2 linked regions of the Bdellovibrio bacteriovorus str. Tiberius genome follow. The protein of the gene in region 1 interacts with the protein of each later gene in a pairwise test. Links are inferred from orthologs where the notes say so. Each region holds a gene or a part of one and is shown on either strand. Other genes may lie near its edges.

What was found. Proteins that work in one complex are often made in the same cells at the same time.
Region 2: the proteins of secD (region 1) and pheT interact in binary tests that used the Escherichia coli proteins (3 or more experiments, as listed by UniProt). The link is inferred for Bdellovibrio bacteriovorus str. Tiberius from one-to-one orthologs.

The regions. Positions count from the first base shown.
Region 1 is NC_019567.1:2,291,108-2,294,353, forward strand. What follows is about bases 144-3,129. They hold secD (protein translocase subunit SecD), read right to left. Parts: upstream 2,491-3,129; coding sequence 796-2,490; downstream 144-795. Other genes in these bases: secF (protein translocase subunit SecF), read right to left, coding at 144-786; yajC (preprotein translocase subunit YajC), read right to left, coding at 2,490-2,831; tgt (tRNA guanosine(34) transglycosylase Tgt), read right to left, coding at 3,030-3,129. Also shown: more of secF, read right to left, coding at 1-143; more of tgt, read right to left, coding at 3,130-3,246. UniProt on the Escherichia coli protein: Part of the Sec protein translocase complex. Interacts with the SecYEG preprotein conducting channel. SecDF uses the proton motive force (PMF) to complete protein translocation after the ATP-dependent function of SecA.
Region 2 is NC_019567.1:1,730,032-1,733,164, reverse strand. It holds pheT (phenylalanine--tRNA ligase subunit beta), read right to left. Parts: upstream 2,734-3,133; coding sequence 268-2,733; downstream 1-267. Other genes in the region: pheS (phenylalanine--tRNA ligase subunit alpha), read right to left, coding at 2,730-3,133; BDT_RS08210 (integration host factor subunit alpha), read right to left, coding at 1-162.

The DNA.
Region 1 (3,246 bases):
AAGCGCGGAAATGAAAGTGGTACCGGACGTGATCAAAGTACGCACCAACATTTCGTTGATGGACTTGTTGATAACGAACTTGAAGCCCTTATCGTGGTTTCCAGTGTCGATCTCACGGATACGGTCAAATACGACGATGGTATCATTCAGAGAGAAACCAATCAGCGTCATGATCGCAGCCAAAATAGACACATTCACTTCTTTGCCCACCAAAACGAAGACCGCCAAAGTGATCACCGCATCGTGGAACAAGCAAAGTACTGCGCCCGGAGCAAACTTGTAGTCAAAACGAAGTGCCACGTAGATCAGGATCACCAGCAAGCAATAGAATACTGCCAGCAAACCATTACGCTTCAGTTCCGCACCAACCTGAGGACCCACGGTATCAATACGGCGAATATCCGGATTGGAAGCCTGGAATTTATCAGTGATGATGCCACGAACTTTTGTCAGATCTGCATTCAGGATTTCATTGGTTTCTTTGTCCGTTTTACCTTCACGACCCTGGAAACGAATGATGAATTCATTGCCTTCACCGAAAGACTGAACGCCCACTTCACCCAGATCCAGACCCACAACAGAGTCACGAACCTGGTCGATAGTCACACCCTGGTCGAATTTCACCTGGATCTCGGTACCGCCTTTGAAGTCGATACCGTAGCTGATGCCGTGAACTGCAAGATAAATCAAAGAAGCAATAACCAGGATCAGGGACACGCCCCCGAAGAACCAGGCTTTACCGACGAAATCAAAACGTCCAAATGATTCTGTATTTTTATTAGCCATATATACCTACTAAACCGACAACTTCTTGAAGTTGAATTTATTCACCAAAGTATCAACGATAACTTTGGACACGAACACGTTTGCGAACATGGAAGTCACGATACCGATCAACAAAGTCACCGCGAAACCACGCACCGGACCTGTACCGAAGTACAACAGAACCACTGCTGTCGCAGCCGTCGTCACGTTGGCATCGATGATCGCAGACATCGCACGGTTGTAACCTTCAGCCACAGCCACCTTGATTCCATGACCCATTCGCAGTTCCTCCCGGATCCGCTCATTGATCAGAACGTTGGCATCAACCGCAAAGCCCACGGTCAAAGCGATACCCGCGATACCCGGCAAAGTCAGAGTTGCACCGAAAGTGGTTAGCAAAGCAAAGATGCCCAGGATATTCAGACCCAAAGCAAAGGACGCCACCGCACCCATGGATTTGTAATAAACCAGCATGAAGATCACGATGATCGCAGCGCCAACGTAAGAACCCATTTTGGCTTTACCGATAGCATCAGCACCCAAAGTAGGACCCACACGACGTTCTTCCAACTGCTCCAAAGAAGCAGGCAAAGCACCCGCGCGCAAAGAAGTGGAGATCATTTTCGCCTCATCCATCATGCCATTACGGTCACGACCGCCACCCAAAGTGATGACAGCAGAACCACCCGCAATACGGTCACGGATGCTTGGAGCGGATTTAACAACTTTATCAAGAACGATGGCCATTTGTTTGCCCACGCTGTTGCCAGTCAGGTCCGCAAACTTTTGCGCCCCTGCAGAGTTGAACTGCAAAGACACCTGTGGAGAACCATACTGGTCGTAACCCACAAAAGCGTCATCCAGTGCACCACCGCCCAGATCTGTATCAGTTCTTAGCAGGTAAGGGATTGCTCCGGCATCGATTGTCGCAGCGTTAGGAGCTTTTTCGAAGTAAACAGCCGTTTTTTCCGGAAGTTTGCCTTTCAAAGCCTCATTCACACGAGTCACATAGTCAGAGTACTTGGTATTTTCCATGTTGAAGTTGCCGGCTTTTTCAACTTCGGCAATCATCACCTGAAGCTGTTGGGCGTTCAGTTCATGGGACACGATCATGAAATCCAGTTTCGCAGTTGTGTTGATCAGCTGTTTCGCTTTTTCAGCGTCAGCCATACCTGGCAACTGGATCAGGATACGGTTGGCACCCTGCTGGGAAATGGAAGGCTCTGCCACACCGAACTCATCGATACGGTTACGGATGGTTTCGATGGACTGCTGAATAACGCGGTTTTTATACTCATTCAGGTAAGCATCGAAATAACGAGCCGTCACAGAAGTGTCAGTGGAACCAACGACCTGCAAAACGGTGGAATACTTATCAGTAATGAACTTTTCCACACCGGCCTTGCCAGCGGCATCAGCCACGACAACCTGAATTTCACCGGATTCCGGCTTTTCAGATTTAACGTCAGCATAAGCGACGTTTTCTTTGGTCATTTCGGACTTCATGGTCATGATCATGCGAGTGGTGGATTCTTTAACCACACCATCAACATCCACGCCCATAACAAGGTGCAAACCACCCTGGATGTCCAAACCATAGTTCAGTTTCTGCTTGGAAGGCCACCAGGACACTTCCGACAAGTTAACCAAGTTAGGCAATACCCACACCAAAGATGCGGCTACGCCCAATACTGCTACAAACGTTCTCCAGCGAAGACCTTCCATTATTTCTTTTCCTCTTGAGTTGCTGCTTTCTGAGATGTTGCGATCTGGCTGCGAAGCATTTTCACCTTAACGCCGTCTGCGATCTCCAAAGTCACAAATTGCTCAGTGATGCCTTCTACACGACCCAGGATGCCGGAGGAAGTGACAACTTCGTCACCTCTTTTAACTTCAGTAAGGAACTTTTGGTGTTCTTTCTGACGTTTGGACTGAGGACGAATAATAAGGAAATAGAAGATGACGAAGATAAAGATGAACGGCACAAACATTTCGAAAGCCGATGGCTGACCGCCAGGAGCTGCTGATTGTGCATGAGCTGTGGATACAAGAAGTCCGTATAACATTGATTCCTCCATAAACTTACAATTCTAACTGACGTTAAAATTCAGCATTATTCTTGGGAAGAATCAATACTTTAGTAATAACTCGCTCAAAAAGGTTCGGATGCAAGGCGGAGGGTCTTCCCGCAGCGCAGGCGTGCCCCCGACAAATTGCTCCAGCTTCCGCGCCGCAGGCGCTCCAGCACTGCCGGCTGCCGCCGATTAAGAGTCTTTCTTGGCGAAGCGTGTTAAGCAGAAGTCACGGTACTCTGCCCAGCGGCCTTCAGCGATGGCCTCACGCGCCTTTTCCATCACTTTCATATAGAAATGAATGTTGTGGATGGTGTTCAGGCGGGAACCAAGAATTTCCCCACTCATGAACATGTGACGCAGGTAAGACTTGGAATAGTTCTTACAAGTGTAGCAATCACATTCCGGA
Region 2 (3,133 bases), 560 kb from region 1 along the record:
GCCACGAACAACGAAATTACCGAAACCAGAAATCTTAACCTTTTCGCCATCTTGAAGAACAGTCTTCAAGGTGTCGAAAACAAGTTCCACCAATTCAGAAGCTTCTTTTTTGGAGAAACCGATCTTCTGATATACGTTCTCGACGATATCGGCCTTAGTCACAGTTGATTTACCTAAGTTCTGGCCTGCCATAATAGTCATTCACTCCATTAAAATTCTTCAAGTGCTACATAAAATCGTAACAACTAACTGAAAACAATCAAGAATTTATCTCACAGAAAGATCAAAATTCTTCTTTAAGCTTTCCAAAATCTTGGTTGTTGTCTCGTTAATCTGGGTTTCTTGCAGTGTGGCATTCTTATCCTGCAACCAAATACGGATCGCAACGGACTTCTTGCCCGCTTCCATCTTTTCGCCTTCATACAGGTCAAAGACGTCCACGTTCAGAAGCAACCCGGCGCCCGCCTTGCGGATGTCCTTCAGGACATCGCCGACTTTCAGGGTTTTCGGCATCACAAAGGCGAAGTCACGCTCCACAATCGGGAACTTGGACACGCTTTGGATACGGTAAGGACGAGGCTGACCTTTATAAAGCTGATCCAGATCCAATTCGGCCAAAGCCGCAGGAACACGAATCTTATTGTCTTCAAGAAGAAGCGGATGAAGTGTGCCGATGAAGCCCACTTTCTTACCTTCCACCAAAAGCTGCGCAAACTGCCCTTGATGCAGGAACTCTGGAACCTCGTTGGCACCTGTAGTGCCACCTTTACCGCTGTTCGCCGGAGTCACCCACGTGTAGGAAGAGATATTCAAAGACTTCAACAGAACTTCAACTGCCGCTTTAAGTTCATAAACAACCGGATAATCCAGGGATTTGTTCCAAAGGTTGCTTGCGCGACCCCAGATAGCCATCCCGGCACGACTGCCTTCCGCAAAACTGCCGTCATCCTTAACAAAGAACGTGCTGCCAATCTCAAACAGACGACCCTGCATGTTGCCAGCGTGGAAGTTGGTGTTCATGTTTTTGAACAGACCAAAGCTCAAGGAACTTCTCATCACATCCATTTCCTCATTCAGAGGATTCAGGATGCGGATCTCTTTTTCCGTGACCGTCAAACCAGCCGCTTTCATGGATTCCACGGAACCCAGGAACGCTTTTTGAGCTTTGGAACCAACAAAGGCAAAGTTCACCGCCTGCTGGAAGCCCTCACCACGCAAAAGTTCGCTGGTGATACGATTCAACATAAAGGCTTTGTCATGGAAACTTGGAGCCGCCGCCAAAGCAGGCAACGCCTCTGGAATATGCTCATACCCATTCAAGCGAGCGTATTCCTCGACCAGGTCCATGTCCTGCTCGATATCGAAACGGAATGTCGGAGGCAAGACTGTGAAAGTCTCGCCTTTTTTGTTGATCTCGCAACCCAGACGTTTCATGAAGTCGACGAATTTGTGTTCTTCAGCTTCATAACCCAAACGGTCTGAAACAGTTTTGATGGTGATATCCACCGGCGCTTTTTTCACCGGATTTGGATAGAAGTCATGATTATCTTCATAAGCTTCGCCACCGGCCACTTCCAAAATCAAAGCCGCGGCACGGTTCAAACCACGCAAAGTTCCATCCGGATCCACACCACGGGCAAAGCGGTAAGAGGAATCCGTGTCGATACCGTGCGAACGTGAAGTTTTACGCGCACTCATCGGCAGGAAGTATGCTGCTTCCAGGAACACTTCGGTCGTGGCATCAGAAACGCCGGAGTTTTTACCACCCACAACGCCCGCCAGACACACCGGATGATTCACATCACGAATGGTCAGCTCAGCACCGTTCAAGACTATTTCAGTTCCGTCCAAAGTGATGAATTTCTCGCCCGCGACAGCACGGTCCACGATGATTTTTTTGCCATTAATGAAAGCCGCATCAAAGGCGTGCAATGGCTGCCCCAGCTCCAACATCACATAGTTTGTCACGTCCACGATGTTGTTGATGGAATTCATGCCGACACTTTCAAGACGAGCTTTCAACCAGGCAGGACTTGGTCCCACTTTCACACCCTTCAAGAAACGACCCGCATAACGCGGGCACAGATCAAAGGCTTTAACGTCCAAAGCAATTTCAGACTTGGTGGATTTGCCGTTGGTTTTAAGCTCAGAGGAAGGCACTTTCAGTTCTTTGCCGAACAAAGTCGAAACTTCGCGCGCAAGACCAAAGTGAGACAGGCAATCCGCACGGTTCGCCGTCACTTTCAGCTCGAAAGTCACGTCGTCATAACCGCCGTATTCTGCATAGGCTTTACCCACCGGAGCATCCGCTGGCAAAATCGCGATGCCTTCAGATTCCGTCGCCAGGCCCAGCTCTTTCAAAGAGCACAGCATCCCCGCAGAATCCACACCGCGCACGGCAGATTTTTTAATCGCGAAGTTGCCTGGCAATACTGCCCCGGGCAACGCCACGATCACTCGGTCCCCCGCTTTGTGGTTTTGTGCGCCACACACGATCTGATGAACCACGCCCTCGCCGGTGGAAACACGGCACAAAGAAAGCTTGTCAGCATTCGGGTGTTTGTCTTTTTCAAGAATGTGACCAATCACCACGTGATTGAAATCTTTCGCGCGATTGGTGATTTCTTCAACCTCCAAACCGCCACGGGTCAAAGCTTCCGCCAGCACTTCCGGCTTTTGGAAGAATTCGGTCACATCAACATAATCATGGAGCCATTTTAAACTGATCTTCATTTTACAAACTGCCTTAAGAATCTTACGTCGTTTTCAGGGAACAAGCGGATGTCTTCAATGCCGTACTTGATGATGGCCATGCGCTCAACACCAAAGCCGAAGGCAAAGCCCTGCCATTTAGGATATTCAATTTTTGCGGCCTGGAACACCTTTGGGTTCACCAAACCGCAACCGCCGATTTCAATCCAGCCGCTTTGTTTGCACAAAGAACAGCCTTTGCCTTTACAGATCGGGCAAGAACAATCCACTTCCGCAGACGGTTCGGTGAACGGGAAATAGCTTGGACGGAAACGGGTTTTCAGACCCGGACCGAAGAACTCACGCACGAAGAAGCTGATGGTGCCCTTCAGGTCCGCCATGGAGATTTTCTCATCCACGCACAAAGCTTCAATCTGATGGA